DNA from 2 places in the Streptomyces sp. NBC_01257 genome. Region 2 is predicted to be linked to the other one. Evidence: riboswitches for the same ligand, from Rfam matches in the RefSeq annotation. Region 2 holds a riboswitch; the other holds the start of a gene.

What was found. Region 2 has a riboswitch for thiamine pyrophosphate ahead of OG408_RS35485 (purine-cytosine permease family protein). Riboswitches for the same ligand answer to the same signal wherever they lie in the genome.
Region 1: linked by a shared signal. The riboswitch ahead of thiO (glycine oxidase ThiO) and the one ahead of OG408_RS35485 (purine-cytosine permease family protein) in region 2 are both predicted to bind thiamine pyrophosphate.

What each region holds. Positions count from the first base shown of each region.
Region 1 is NZ_CP108472.1:2,591,216-2,598,888, forward strand. It holds gene OG408_RS10900 (phytoene desaturase family protein) at 1-516, shown strand, start outside; gene OG408_RS10905 (hypothetical protein) at 536-1,471, opposite strand; gene metF (methylenetetrahydrofolate reductase [NAD(P)H]) at 1,523-2,440, opposite strand; gene thiE (thiamine phosphate synthase) at 2,562-3,215, opposite strand; gene OG408_RS10920 (Rv2175c family DNA-binding protein) at 3,314-3,679, opposite strand; gene OG408_RS10925 (NAD(P)/FAD-dependent oxidoreductase) at 3,749-4,990, opposite strand; TPP riboswitch at 5,129-5,242, shown strand; gene thiO (glycine oxidase ThiO) at 5,239-6,420, shown strand; gene thiS (sulfur carrier protein ThiS) at 6,417-6,647, shown strand; gene OG408_RS10940 (thiazole synthase) at 6,650-7,444, shown strand; gene pknB (Stk1 family PASTA domain-containing Ser/Thr kinase) at 7,628-7,673, shown strand, end outside.
Region 2 is NZ_CP108472.1:8,138,004-8,145,676, reverse strand. It holds gene OG408_RS35505 (SPFH domain-containing protein) at 1-202, shown strand, start outside; gene OG408_RS35500 (hypothetical protein) at 199-1,098, shown strand; gene OG408_RS35495 (nucleotide triphosphate diphosphatase NUDT15) at 1,172-1,675, shown strand; gene OG408_RS35490 (FBP domain-containing protein) at 1,732-2,226, shown strand; TPP riboswitch at 2,338-2,431, shown strand; gene OG408_RS35485 (purine-cytosine permease family protein) at 2,421-3,821, shown strand; gene OG408_RS35480 (alpha-mannosidase) at 3,788-6,949, opposite strand; gene OG408_RS35475 (alpha-mannosidase) at 7,034-7,673, opposite strand, start outside.

The DNA.
Region 1 (7,673 bases), 5.5 Mb from region 2:
CGGACGCTGGTGCATCCGGCGGACCGGACGGCCGAGCAGGAGGCGGTGTTCGGTGGCCGGCTCGCCGCGGATCCCACCGTGACGGTGCTGCGCCCCGACGATCCGTCGACCCGTCCCGACGACGCCCACGAGGCCGTGACGCTGACGGCGACGGTCGCCCCGCACGGCCCGGTGGACTGGACCGACGAGGCCGTGCGGACCCGTTACGCGGACACGCTGATCGACGTGGCGGGCGCGGCCGTGCCGGGCCTGCGGGAGCGGGTGCTGCGCATGGAGGTGCGCACGCCCGCGGAGACCGAGGCCGAGACCGGTGCGGAGGGCGGGGCCGTTCCGGCGCCCGCGCTGGCGGGCGCCGCGGGCGGCTTCCTCCACGCGGGCAACCGCACCCGGCTGCCCGGGCTGTTGCTGGCGGGCGGCTGGGCGCATCCGGGCGGCGGACCCGCGCACGCGGGGATGTCCGGCGCGCTGGTCGCGGGGATCGTCGTCGAGGGGGACGGATTCCGGGGCTCGCAGTGAGACCGCGGGCCCGGAGGGTTCAGTAGCGGTACTGGTCGTTGTAGCCCGTGTCGTAGCCGTTCGGGTACGGCGTCGGCTGGGCGGGCTGCTCCGGCGGCATCGGCGGGTACTGCTCGCCCTCGCGCTGCTGCGGCACCCAGACCCCGCCCGGCGGGGTGTCGGGGGCGTAGGGCTGGGACTGGGCCGGCTGCTGGGCGTACGGGTCGGCGAACTGCTGGCCGTTGCCGTAGCTGTCGTAGTTCTCGTCGTGCCCGTAGCCCCCGTACGTGCCGTACTGCTGCGTCCCCGCGGTGGTGCCGATGTACGGGTCGGAGTAGGCGGCGTACTGCTGCTGGTCCGTGCCGTAGTCGTACTGACCGGTGCCGGCGCCGGCGTAGGTGTCCTGGCCCGCTCCGGTGTACGGGGATTCCTGGCCCTGGGCCGGATACGCGGAGTAGTCGGTGTACGGGTCGTACGCGGCGTACTGCGGCTGCCCCTGGGGCTCGTGGTGCTGGTCCTGCTGCGGGCGGGGATCGGTGTAGATGCCGTACTGCCCGGTGTCGTCAGGCAGCGGCTCCGGCTCGTAGACCGCGGCCGGTCCGGACAGCGGTGCGGCCGCCGGCGGCGCCGGGGTCTCGTGGCCGTACTCCATCTCCAGGTCCGAGACCTGGAGCGTGGGCTCCCGCTCCGCGCCGGCGCGACGGCGGCGGCTCTCCCCGGGGCTGCCCCCTATGGCCCAGCCCGTCGAGAAGCCGCGGCGGAAGGAGAGCGTGACGTACGTCTGCCCCGTCGCGAAGGCGATCGCGCCGAGGGCGATGACGGGCACGGACGGCATCAGGACGCCGATGACCACACCGACGAAGCCGGTGAAGGCGAGCAGGCGCCAGCGCAGGCGTGCCTTGTACTGCAGCAGCACCTCACCGAGCAGCCACAGCGCAACGATGCCGAACGCGATGTAGAGGACCGTCCAGCCCATGCCCGCCCCCTTCTACGGCCACCGCCCCGGGGTGGTGGCGGGTACGGCCGGTCACGACTGCTTGTGCAGTCCGAGATTCTCGTAGATTTCGAGCGTCGCCGTCGAGTTGTTCAACGTGATGAAGTGCAGTCCGGGGACACCCTCGGAAAGCAGCTTCGCGCAGAACCGCGTTGCGAAGTCGATGCCAATGGAGCGTACAGCGGCGGGATCGTCCTTGGCGGCGAGGATGCGTTCTTTCAGGTCCGCGGGCAGGGTCGCGTTGCTGAGCTGGGCGAATCTCTCCAATTGCCGGACGCTGGTGAGGGGCATGACCTCGGGGATGACCGGGGTGTCGCAACCCGCAGCGACCACCCGGTCACGCATCCGGAGATAATTCTCCGGGTCGAAGAACATCTGCGTGATCGCGTAGTCCGCACCGGCGCGGCACTTGTCCACGAAATGCCGGATGTCGCTGTCCCAGTCGGCCGAGCGCGGATGCCGTTCGGGAAATGCCGCGACGCCGACACAGAAATCGCCGGATTCCTTGATCAGCCGGACGAGGTCCGCCGCGTACCGCACACCCTGCGCATGCTCGACCCACGGTCCCATCGGGTCGCCCGGCGGGTCTCCGCGCACGGCGAGGATGTTCCGGATCCCGGCGTCCGCGTACTGGCCCACCATGTTGCGCAGCTCGGCGATGGAGTGGTTGACCGCCGTGAGGTGCGCGACCGGGGTGAGGGTGGACTCGGCCGCGATGTCCTGGGTCGCCTTCACCGTCCCGGCCCGGGTGGAGCCGCCGGCGCCGTAGGTCACGGAGACGAAGCTCGGCCGCACCGCCTCGACCCGGCGCAACGCGTTCCAGAGATTCCGCTCGCCCTTCTCGGTCTTGGGCGCCCAGAACTCGAACGAGTACGAGGTCTTGCCGGTCGCGAGCATCTCACGCACGGTGCGCGCGTGATCTGTCCTGGTGGAAGGTGTGCCAAGGGCCATACCGGCAGGTTAACCAGGGCACGGCGAGCACCCAACCGAACTGGGGCGATTTGGCTTGATTGCCCGAACTTTGTCCACGCTTCGGACACTCCTGTCCCGAACCGGCCGGTCGGGTTCCGGGTCAGGCGCCGGCGCGGTCCCGGATCCGGGCGGCCAGGTCCGCGGCCGCTGCGGCCGGATCGGCGGCCTCGGTGACGGCCCGCACGACGACGACCCGGCGTGCTCCGGCGTCCAGCACCTGGTCGAGGTTGCCCGCGTCGATCCCGCCGATGGCGAACCACGGGCGGGCGGGGGCGAGCGAGGCGGCGTACCGCACCAGGTCCAGGCCGGGGGCGTGCCGGCCGGGCTTGGTCGGGGTGGGCCAGCAGGGGCCGGTGCAGAAGTAGTCGACGCCGGGCTCGGCGACGGCCGCGTCGACCTCGGCCTCGGCGTGCGTGGAGCGGCCGATGACCACGTCCTGGCCGATGACGGCGCGGGCGGCCGGGACCGGCAGGTCGCCCTGGCCCAGGTGCAGCACATCGGATCCGATGGCGTGGGCGACGTCGGCCCGGTCGTTGACCGCGAGGAGCTTGCCGTGCCGCTTGCAGGCGTCGGCGAAGAGCGCGAGGTGTTCGAGCTCCTCTGCTGCCTCCATGCCCTTGTCGCGCAGCTGGATGATGTCGACACCGCCGGCGAGGACCGCGTCGAGGAACGCGGGCAGGTCACCCTGGCGCCGGCGGGCGTCCGTGCACAGGTAGAGCCGGGCGTCGGACAGCTGCGCGCGAGGCGTGGACATGGTGCGGTTCCCCCCGGGGAAGCGATGGCGGTGGTTCGGTGGTGCCGCGCGGAATGCGGGCCGCGCGGCGCGGCCCGCATTCCCCGTGCGGCGGTCGGTCAGACGGCGAGCGCCTGGGCGCGGCGCTTCACCTCCGTGCCGCGATTCTCACTCAGTGCCTGCGCGGGCGTGCCCGGCAGGCTCGGGTCGGGTGTGAAGAGCCATTCCAGCATCTCCGCGTCGGAGTAGCCGTCGTCCCTCAGGAGCGTCAGGGTCCCCGAAAGGCCCTTGACCACCTTGTCGCCGTCGATGAAGGCGGCAGGCACCTGGAGCGCCCGGTTCTCACCACGGCGCACGGCGATGAGCTGGCCCTCCTTGACCAGCTGGCGCACGCGCGTCACCTCGACATCGAACATTTCGGCGATGTCGGGCAGGTGGAGCCAGGCGGGGACGAGAGCATCGATCTTTGCGTCAATCTCGGTCACGGGGACAAGCGTGCCATCCCGGACCGACAGTCGGTACCCGGGCCGACCGTACGGGGGTCGGACACCTGGTCAGAGCGTGGCCGATTTCAGCGGCACGGAGGGGTCGGCGACCCGCTCCGGGTCGAGTTCCGCCCCTGATTCGACGAGTTTGCGGCCCTGCGCGAGATCGCGCGGACGGCCGACCGCCAGTACGGCGACGAGCGCACCGGCGCGCAGCCAGCAGACCGACCACGCGGGGTCCGCCGGATCACCCCGCCACACCAGCGCGTCGGCCCCCGTGTGATGGCCCGCGTACTGGACGAAGCGGCCGAACTGCTCGGACCAGAAGTAGGGCACGGGGTCGTAGACGGGGCGCTGCCCCCCGTCCTCCCGGACGACGGCGGCGGCGACCGTGCGGGGGCCCTGGAGGGCGTTGTCCCAGTGGTGGACGAGCAGCCGTTCGCCGTACCGGGCCGAGGGGAAGGAGGCGCAGTCCCCGACCGCGTACACGTCGGGGAGCGAGGTGCGCAGCGACGCGTCGGCGGTCACCGATCCGTCCGGGCCGAGCGCGATGCCCGATCCGGCCAGCCAGCCGGTCGCGGGCCGGGCTCCGATGCCGACGACGACCGCGTCGGCCGGGAGGGTGCGGCCGTCCGCGAGGGCGACCCGGCCGGGCTCGACGCGGGCGACCCGGGCGCCGGTGAGGAGCACGGCGCCGCTCTCGGTGTACCAGCCGGCCATCGGGGCGGCGACCTCGGCGGGCAGCGCGCCGGCGAGCGGGCGGTCCGCGGCCTCGACGACGGTGACGGCGCAGCCGGCCGCCCGGGCGGCGGTGGCGAACTCGGCGCCGATCCAGCCGGCGCCGACGACCACGACGTCGTGCTGCCGTTCCAGGACCGGGCGCAGCCGGGCGGCGTCGTCCAGTGTGCGCAGGAGGTGGACGCCCGGGACGCCCTCGGAGCCGGGCAGCACCAGGGGTTCGGCGCCGGTGGCGACGACCAGGGCGTCGTACGGGACGGGCCCGTCCGGGGTGTCCAGTTCGTGGTCGGCCGCGCGCAGTGCCGTCACGTCGAGCCCGAGCCGCAGGGTGATGCCGAGCGCCTCGAAGTCGATGTCGAAGGCCGAGTCCTCGGCCTTGCCGAGGAGGACCGCCTTCGACAGCGGCGGCCGGTCGTACGGCTGGTGCGGTTCGGCGCCGATCAGCGTGACGGGGCCGGTGAAGCCCTGTTCGCGCAGGGCCACCGCGGTCTGCACGCCCGCCATGCCCGCTCCGGCGATCACGACGCGGCGGCCCGGCCGCGCTGCCTGCTGCTGTCCGGTCTGTTCGCTCACCTGTCCACCTTAATCATCTGACGGTCCGTCAGGCAGGTGGTTTCCGGATCGTCGCCCCGGACGCTCTCCCCGCGCCCGCGTCCACCGCGCCACGGCTCCCTTACCGGCCACGCGGGACGGGGTCTAGGGTGGCCCGTGCAAAGAACTCGCGGGAGCCCGGGCGCACCGGGCTGAGAGGGAGGCTGGACGGCCTCCGACCGTACGAACCTGATCCGGGTCATGCCGGCGAAGGGAGGGGCTGGACGCCCATGCGTATCCACCACACGAGCGGGTCCGACGTCCTCGTCATCGGGGGCGGCATCATCGGCCTGGTCACCGCCTGGCGGGCGGCGCAGCGCGGTCTTTCCACCGCCGTCGTCGATCCGGATCCGGGCGGCGGGGCCGCCCGGGTCGCGGCCGGCATGCTGGCCGCCGTCACCGAACTCCACTACGGCGAGGAGATGCTGCTCGGTCTCAACGTCGCCTCCGCCGTGCGCTACCCGTCGTTCGCGGCGGAGCTGGAGGCCGCGAGCGGACAGGACATCGGCTTCCGGACCTGCGGCACCCTGGCCGTCGCGCTGGACGCCGACGACCGCGCCCATCTGCGGGACCTGCACGCCCTGCAGCAGCGTTCGGGGCTGGAGTCCGAGTGGCTCACCGGCCGTGAGTGCCGCCGGCTGGAACCGATGCTGGCCCCGGGCGTACGGGGCGGGCTGCGGGTCGACGGCGACCATCAGGTCGACCCGCGCCGGCTGGCCGCCGCGCTGCTGACGGCGTGCGAGCGGGCCGGAGTCGTCTTCCACCGCCACCGGGCCGAGCGGCTCACGGTGGAGCGCGACCGGGCGACCGGAGCCGGGCTGGCCGACGGCACGCACCCGGCGGCCGATCAGGTCGTGCTCGCCGCGGGCAGTCTCAGCGGCCGGCTCGCGGGCGTGCCGGAGCACGTCCTGCCGCCGGTCCGCCCGGTGAAGGGCCAGGTGCTGCGGCTGACCGTACCCACCGCGTACGCCCCCTTCCTCTCCCGCACCGTGCGGGCCGTGGTCCGGGGCAGCCACGTCTACCTCGTACCGCGCGAGAACGGCGAGCTGGTCGTCGGCGCCACCAGCGAGGAGATGGGCTGGGACACCACCGTCACGGCGGGCGGCGTGTACGAGCTGCTGCGCGACGCCCACGAGCTGGTGCCGGGCATCACCGAGCTGCCGCTCACCGAGACGCGCGCCGGTCTGCGCCCCGCCTCCCCGGACAACGCCCCGCTGCTCGGCCGCACCGCCCTGCCCGGCCTCCATCTCGCCACCGGCCACCACCGCAACGGGGTGCTGCTCACCCCCGTCACCGGTGATGCCATGGCGCAGCTGCTGGCCGACGGCGAGCTGCCCGAGGTGGCCCGCCCCTTCTCCCCCGGCCGTTTCTCCCCCACCGCCGCCCCCGCACGTCAGGAGCAGCCCGCATGAGCGAGCCCGTCCCCCTCCCCGCCTCCGTCTCCGTGTCCGTGAACGGCGAGACCGTCGCCGTCGCGCCGGGCACCACGCTGGACGCCCTCGTCGCCTCGCTGACCGGTGCGCCGTCGGGCGTCGCGGCCGCCCTGAACGAGACCGTCGTACCGCGCGGCCAGTGGCCCGCGGCCGCGCTCGCCGACGGCGACCGGGTCGAGGTCCTGACCGCTGTCCAGGGAGGCTGACCGTGTCCGACGACCTCTTCACCCTCGGCGGCACCGTGTTCGGCTCGCGGCTGATCATGGGAACGGGCGGGGCGCCCAGCCTGGATGTGCTGGAGCGCTCGCTGACCGCCTCCGGCACCGAGCTGACCACCGTCGCGATGCGCCGGCTGGACCCGACCGTGCAGGGCTCCGTGCTCTCCGTCCTGGAGCGGCTCTCCATCCGGGTGCTGCCGAACACCGCGGGCTGCTTCACGGCCGGCGAGGCCGTGCTCACCGCCCGCCTCGCCCGCGAGGCGCTCGGCACCGACTGGGTCAAGCTGGAGGTGGTGGCCGACGAGCGCACCCTGCTGCCGGACCCCGTCGAGCTGCTGGACGCGGCGGAGACGCTGGTGGACGACGGCTTCACCGTGCTGCCCTACACGAACGACGACCCGGTGCTGGCCCGGAAGCTGGAGGACGTGGGGTGCGCGGCGGTCATGCCGCTCGGCTCCCCCATCGGCTCCGGTCTGGGCATCCGCAATCCGCACAACTTCCAGCTGATCGTCGAGCAGGCGCGGGTGCCGGTGATCCTGGACGCGGGCGCCGGCACCGCGTCGGACGCGGCGCTCGCCATGGAGCTGGGGTGTGCGGCCGTGATGCTGGCGTCCGCGGTGACCCGGGCCCAGGAACCCGAGCTGATGGCCGCCGCGATGCGCCATGCGGTGGAGGGCGGGCGGCTCGCGTACCGGGCGGGACGCATCCCGCGCCGGCACTTCGCGGAGGCGTCGTCACCGGCGGCGGGGCGTGCGGTGCTGGATCCGGAGCGCCCGGCGTTCTGAGCCGGGGGCCCGGCCGGTGCGTGAGGCGGATCTCATGGACCGGTCGCGGCACCCCCGGGGCCCGGGCCACGCCCCGGTCGGTGACGGCGGATCGCATGTCCCTGTCACGGCTCGGCTGCAGTACGGCCCCGGGATCGCCCCGGCCAGTCGGCCGTGTCCGCGGTGGCTCGTAGACTCGGCTGCGTGGATACGACCCTCCAGGACCCTCTCGTCGGGCAGCTGCTCGACG
Region 2 (7,673 bases):
TGAGGTCGGCGCGGCCCGTGCCGAGTCCCAGGCGGCCTGGCTGCGGGTGCACGGCGAGGTCGAGGCCGCGACGCTGCACGCGCTGGCCGCCACCCGGCTCGCCGAGAACCTGCCGCGCATCGACAGCCTGACCCTCTCCCCCGACGTCCTGACCGGCCTGCTGACCAAGCTGGGCAGGCCCGCCCCGGAGACCCGGGCGTGAGCCTGGCGCCGCGGGCGGTGCTGGTCCACCGCACGACCGAGTACGAGGAGCTGCTGGCCCGGCACGGGACGCACGGCCAGGCGGCGTTCTTCCTCTCCAGCCGGGGCCGGTCCATCGACGAGGTGGCCCGGCGGCACGAAAGGACCCGGCAGGCGCTGGCCGACGTGGCGGCGGCGGTGCCGCTCCAGTGGCGCCGGTCCCGGGTGGAGCGGGCTGATCTGGACCGCTTCCTGTTCGCGCCGGAGGACGTGGTGGTCGTCGTCGGCCAGGACGGGCTGGTCGCCAACGCCGCCAAGTACCTCTCCGGCCAGCCGGTGGTGGGCATCGACACCGATCCCGGCCGCAATCCGGGCGTCCTGGTCCGCCACCGCCCGGCCGACGCACCCGCACTGCTGCGGGCGGCGGTCACCCCGGGCGGCCGGGCGGACGAACTCACCATGGTGGAGGCGGTGGCCGACGACACCCAGCGGCTGCTGGCCCTCAACGAGATCTACCTGGGCCCGTCCGGGCACCAGACGGCTCGCTACCGGCTCGGCCCGGACGGGGTGGACTCCCCCGCCGAACCGCAGGCCTCCTCCGGTGTGCTGGTCGGCACGGGCACCGGTGCCACCGGGTGGCTGCGCTCCCTGTGGCAGGAGCGCCGCAGCCCGCTCACCCTGCCGGGACCGACCGATCCGCGGCTGCTCTGGTTCGTCCGGGAGGCCTGGCCGTCCCCGGCCACGGGCACCTCGCTCGTCTCGGGCGAGCTCGGCCGCGAACAGGGTCTGCGGCTGACCGTCGAGTCCGACCGGGTGGTGGTCTTCGGCGACGGCATGGAGGCGGACGCGCTGGAGCTGACCTGGGGGCAGACCGTGCGGCTCGGCATCTCGGCCACCTCGCTGCGGCTGGCCGCCTGACCACCGCCGGGGCCGGCCCGCCCGCCCGTAGGCTCGGTGGCCCGTACCCGTCACCGACCTCGTGAGGAACACCATGGACAGCGACGCGACTTCGCGGATCCCCGCCCGCAACTCCCGCCCGCCCCTGGCCCAGGCGGCGCTGGGTGTCGGCGTGCTCGTGCTCGACGGGCAGGGCCGCGTCCTGCTCGGCCGGCATCACAGCGGCACCTGGGAGCTGCCCGGCGGCAAGGTCGATCCGACGCACGAGTCGATCGCGGCGGCGGCGGTGCGGGAACTCCGCGAGGAGACGGGCCTGGAGGCCGAGGAGCACGAGGTGCGCGTCTTCGCGATGCTCCACGACGCGGTCCACGGGATCAACCGGGTCACGATGGCCGCGCTGGTGACGGCCGGGGACGGCGCCGCACAGGTGACCGAGCCCCACCTCATCAGCACCTGGCGGTGGACCCGGCCCGAGGACCTGCCGAAGGCGCTCTTCGACCCCTCCGCACAGATCCTCGCGGCCTGGCGCCCGGACCTCGGCATCGCGCATCCGCCCGTGCACCGGCTGGACATCGTGACCGAGGGCACGCAGGCGTAGACCTACACCCATTAATCATTTGCCTAGGGACCATAGGCGGCGTTAGCTTCGTAGACATGAAGGCCGTGACCGAGCAGGACATCCGCACATCGTTCGTGAATTGCTCCAAGGGAGAAGCCAAGCGCCTGCCGCTGCCCCGCGACTTCGACGAGCTGCCGTGGGACGATCTCGACTTCCTGGGCTGGCGTGACCTCTCCGCCCCGGGACGGAGCTACATCGTCACCGAGCACGAGGGCAGGCTGACCGGCATCACGCTGCGCTTCCCCTCCCAGCAGCGCGGCTTCCTGCACCGGAGCATGTGCTCGCTCTGTCTGACCACGCACCCGGGCAGCGGGGTGTCGCTGATGACCGCCCGCAAGACCGGCCCGGCGGGACGGGACGGCAATTCGGTCGGCCTGTACATGTGCACCGATCTGGCCTGCTCGCTCTATGTGCGGGGGAAGAAGGCCGTGGCCTCGGGCGCCCGCTTCAAGGAGTCGCTGACCGTGGAGGAGCAGATCGCCCGCACGACGGCCAACCTCTCCGCGTACGTCGCCAAGCTCTTCGCCTGAGCGGGCCGCGGCGGACGCGGCGGCGCGGGTTCCGCCGCGCGCTTCCCTTCCGGCCCTCGCCGGCGACCCCGCCGCACGGGCAGGTGCGCGGGTCCGGCTATCCTGACCGCCGAACCGGACACGGGGTGCCCCACAAGGGGCTGAGAACACACCCGTCGAACCTGAACCAGTTAGCACTGGCGGAGGGATGTCTCATGTCATTGCCGTATGCCCAGGACGAGCGCGCAGCGGTGGAAGCCCGGCCCGCTTTCGGCGGGCGCATGCCCACCGCCCCCGGCGATCTGCGCGTCGAGGCGCACGGCATAGCCCCCGTGCCCGAGGACCGCCGCTACGGCGGGCCCGGCCGGCTGTTCACCGTCTGGTTCGCCCCCAACCTGACCATGACCGGGGTCTTCACCGGCACGGTCGGCATCGCGCTGGGCCTGGACTTCGCGACGGCGCTCGCCGCCGTCGTGCTCGGCACGCTGGTGGGCGCCGTGCCCACCGCGTACCTGGGCACCTGGGGAAGCCGGACCGGTGCCGGGCAACTCCCGCTCGCACGGCTGGCGTTCGGCCGGGGCGTCGTCGTCCCCGGCGCTCTGCAGTGGCTGTCGTCCATCGCCTGGGACGCGCTGATCGGTCTGTTCGGCGGGGACGCGCTGGCCCAGTTGTGCGGCTGGCCGTTCTGGCTCGGCGTGCTGGTCATGATGGCAGCGCAGGGGGCGCTCGGCGTCCTGGGGTACGAGGTGATCCACCGGCTCCAGACCGTCATGACGTTCGCGCTGGCCGCCGCCTTCCTGGTGCTCGCCACGAAGCTCCTGGACGGTGTGCACCCCGCCTCGACCGGCTCGGTGCACGGCGCCGACCGGGCCGGTGCCTTCGTCCTGACCTGCACCATCGCACTGAGCCTCGCCGTGTCCTGGGCGCCGTACGCCAGTGACTTCAGCCGCTATCTGCCGGCCACCGCGTCCCGGCCGCGGATGTTCTGGTGCACCCTGCTCGGCATCAGCGCCTCGTTCGTCGCGGTCCAGACCCTCGGGCTGTGGGGTGCGTCCGTCTTCACCGACCAGACCGCGCACGGCATCGACACCCTGCTGGGCGGCGGCGCCCTCGGCGGGTTCGGGCTGCTCGCGGTGGCGCTCGCCGCGCTGTGCAGCAACGCCATGAACGACTACAGCGGATCGCTGGCGCTGCAGACCATGGGGGTCCGCCTGCCGCGCCCCGTCGCGGCGGCACTCGCCGCCGCGCTCGGATTCCCGCTGGTGCTGTGGATGCACGCGGCCGACACCACGGCCCGGTTCCAGAACGTGCTGCTGCTCGTCGGCTACTGGATCCCCGGCTTCGTCGCGATCGTCGCCGTCGACTGGATCGTCCGGTCGAGGGCCCGCGGTGGCGCGCCGGTCGATCTGGCCGCCGAGAGCTCCCGCCGGCAGCCGTGGTGGCCGGCGCTCACCGCGTTCGCCGTCGCCTTCGCGGCCGCGGTGCCGTTCATGAACACCAGCCTGTACGTGGGCCCGGTGGCCACGGCGCTGCACGGGGCCGACCTCGCCTACGGTGTGGCGTTCCTGGTGGCCCTGGCGGTCTACGCACCACTGCGGTTGAGCCGACGCTCCTGAGAGGGACCTGCGCCCGGTCCTGCCGGGCGCAGGCGCAGGGTGCGGATCTGGAAGGGGCGCATCCGCAGCTCCGCCGACGACGGGCCGGGCGGGCCCGAACCCGGCTCGGCCGGTGGCATCAGCTCCTGGTCCGGTTCTTCGAGCAGGTCGCAGTCGGCGATCCCGGCGACGGGGAAGCCCGCCGTCAGCCGTGCCGTGACCGCTCCCCCACAGGCCTCGTACAGCCGCACGATCACGTCTCCGCTGCGGTCGTCGGCGAGCTTGACCGACTCCACGACGACATCCGTCGTGTCGAGGGTGACCAGCGCGCGGGCCTCGGCCGGAGCGGGACGCAGGGGCAGGTTGAGCGCGTACCCGCCCGCGATGGCCTCCTCGACACCGGCGCCGGTGAGCAGGGCGTAGCTGAACGCGTGGCGCCCCCGGTCCGCCTGCGGGTCGGGGCTGTGCGGGGCCCGCAGCAGCGAGAGCCGGACGGTCGTGGTGGTGCCGCCGTCCTCCTCGCGGGTGTCGCGGCCGATGTCGTGGCCGTAGGTGGAGTCGTTGAGCAGGGCGGCGCCCCAGTGCCGTTCGCCGACGTGCACCCAGCGGTGGGCCCACAGTTCGAAGCGGGCGGCGTCCCAGCTGGTGTTCTCGTGGGTGGGCCGCTGCACATGGCCGAACTGGATCTCGGCGCTCTCCCGTTCCGCGTGCACGTCGAGCGGCCAGGCCGCCTTGAGCACGGCGTCGCGCTCCTGCCAGTCGATGTCGGTGCGGACGGTCAGCTGACGGCTCTCCGCGGTCAGTTCGAGGTGCTGGACGATCGTGGTGGCGCGGTGGGTGCGCTCGACGCGTACGGAGGCGAGCAGCGGGCCCGCGTCCGTCAGGGTCACCGAGTCGGCCTCGTCGAGGTCGTGCACGGTGTCGCGGTAGTACCGGTCGATGTTCCAGGCGGACCACAGGTTGGGGTCGTCGGGATGGATCTGGAGCAGGTTGCCCGCGGCGCCGGGCGCGATCGCCTCGCGCCGGGCGGTGCGGTCGTACACCGAGGTGACCAGCCCCCGGCTGTCCACGACGACGGTCAGCAGGCCGTTGTCCAGGACGTATCCGCCGTCGTCGGCGCGTGCGGTGACGGCCTGGCGGGGACGGCCGAGCGTGCCGCCGGTGGCGAGCGCGGGCACGTCGGCGAGGACCGCCTCCCTGCCGTCGGAGAGCTGCTGGGCGTGCGGCAGCCCGGTGCCGCCTGCGACGACGGCGACCTCGCGGCGGGCGTAGGGACCGGCGTTGAGCAGGGCGGGGCCGCCCGGCAGATGCCCGGCGGCGGCCCCGGTCATCGCTTCCAGCTCGGCGCGGATCTCCCGGTACTCCCGCTCGGCCTGCTGGTGCACCCAGGCGATGGAGGACCCGGGCAGGATGTCGTGGAACTGGTTGAGCAGCACCCGCCGCCACACCGCTTCCAGCCGCTCGTACGGGTAGGGCGCGCCGGCCAGGACCGATGCCGTCGCGGCCCAGAGCTCGGCCTCCCGCAGCAGGGCCTCGCTGCGCCGGTTGCCGCGCTTGGTGCGGGCCTGGCTGGTGTACGTACCCCGGTGGTTCTCCAGGTAGAGCTCGCCGCGCCACACGGGCGGCCGGTCCTGCTCGGCGCGGGCCTCGGCGAAGAACCGGCCGGGGGCGACGATCTCGACCTTGGGTGACCCTTCGAGGTCGCGGAGCCGGCGCGCCTTCTCCAGCATGGTGCGGGTGGGCCCGCCGCCGCCGTCGCCGTAGCCGAACGGGACGAGGGAGCGCCTCGCCACACCCTTGTCCGCGAAGTTGGCCTCGGCGTGGGCGTTCTCGCTCGCGCTGAGCGAGGCGTTGTACGTGTCGACGGGCGGGAAGTGGGTGAAGATCCGGGTTCCGTCGATGCCCTCCCAGTCGAAGGTGTGGTGCGGGAGCTTGTTGGTCTCGTTCCAGGAGAGCTTCTGGGTGAGGAACCACTTGGCGCCTGCCAGCCTGGCGAGCTGCGGATAGGCGGCGGTGTAGCCGAAGGAGTCGGGCAGCCAGACGCCGTCCTGCTCGGTCCCGAACTCCTCGGCGAAGAACCGCCGCCCCATGACGAGCTGACGGGCCAGCGCCTCACCGCCGGGCAGATTGCCGTCCGCCTCCACCCACATGCCGCCGACCGGAACCCAGGTGCCGTCGGCGGCCGCCTTCCGCATCCGGGCGAAGATCTCCGGCCGCTGCTCCTTCATCCACGCGTACTGCTGGGCGGAGGAACAGGCGAAGACCAGCTCGGGGTACTCCCGGGCCATCGTGGTCATGTTGGTGAAGGTGCGGGCGCACTTGCGTACGGTCTCGCGGACCGGCCAGAGCCAGGCGGAGTCGATGTGGGCGTGGCCGACGGCGCTCAGGGTGTGCGCGGAGGCGTGCGCGGGCCGGGACAGCACACCGGCGAGCCGGCTGCGGGCCGCTGCCGCGGAGCGCGGCACGTCGTCGGGGTCGACGGCGGCGGCCGCGCGGCGCAGGGCGTGCAGGATCTCGTGGCGGCGCGAGGACCCTTCGGGGAGCTCGTGCATGAGCTCGTCCAGCACCTCGATGTCATGGATGAGGTGCCAGACGTCGTCCTCGCGGACCGCGATCTCCGCCTGTTCGAGGCGGTAGAGGGGGTCGTCGCCCGCGGTCTCCAAGGAGCCGTGATGGGTGTGGAGGCCGGCGCTGCCGACGATCGGCGGGTTGGCGGCCAGTTCGATCAGCAGGTCGACGGGCGAGTCCGCCGTGGCCGCATCGGTCAGCAGCACACTGCGGTGGTACGGGTGCAGCCCCTGCAGGGGCGAGCCGTGGGCGTCGTGAACCAGCCCCTCGGCCTGGCCGCCCGGCCCCCGGTCGAGGTCGAAGCCGAGGTCGAAGACGGCCTCGACACGGCGGCCCGCCCAGGCGGCGGGAATCCGCGCGGTGGCCCGCAGCCAGGTCGTCGACCAGGGGCCGCCCCAGGCCCCGCCGGCCGTGAACGGTTCGTACACGGCGGTCAGGGCGTCGGCGACGGGCACGGGCTCGCCGTCGACGTGCCAGGCGGACAGGGTGAGCGGGAGGGCGGAGGTGTACAGGGCGGGGCGGACGACGCGATCGAGCAGCGTACGGATCCGCTGCTCGATGATCCGGCGTTCGTCGTGCACGGTGAGGGTCCTTCCTGAGGGGAGGTGCGCCGTCCGGGCGGGGGACACGGAGGGTGGGCCGGAAGCGGCGGCCGGCCGCGGGGGTCAGGCGCGCGGCAGGCGCAACGTCACCATCTGGAAGGGCCGGAGGGACAGGACCACCCCGTCCCCCGCGGTGTCCGGTGGCCCGGCGTCGGCGATCGGGCGCTCCAGCAGATCCGTCACGGCGGCCCGTCCGGCGGCGAAGGCGTCCGCCGTGACCGTGGCGCGGGCGCGTCCTCCGTTCGCCTCGTAGACCCGGACGACGAGGTCGCCGCTTCGGTCGTCCGCCAGCTTCACGGCGCTCACCACCACGGCATCGTTGTCAACGGTCACCAGCGGGGCCACCTCGGCGGAGCCGGTCACCCGCCGTTCGGGCACGTTCACCCGGAATCCCTCGCGCACCGCGTCACCGATCGTCGCGCCCGGCACCAGCGCGTGCCGGAAGCGGTGGACGCCCTGGTCGGTCTCCGGGTCGGGGTAGCGCGGGGCGCGCAGCAGGGAGGCCCGCACGGTCGTCGTGGTGCCCTCGTCCGCGGTGCGCACCGAACGGCTGACGTCGTGCCCGTAGGTGGAGTCGTTGACGAGGGCCACGCCCCAGCCCGGCTCGTCGAAGTGGACGAAGCGGTGGTTGCAGGCCTCGAACTTGGCCCACTCCCAGCTGGTGTTCTGGTGGGTGGGCCGGTAGGCGTGGCCGAACTGCGTC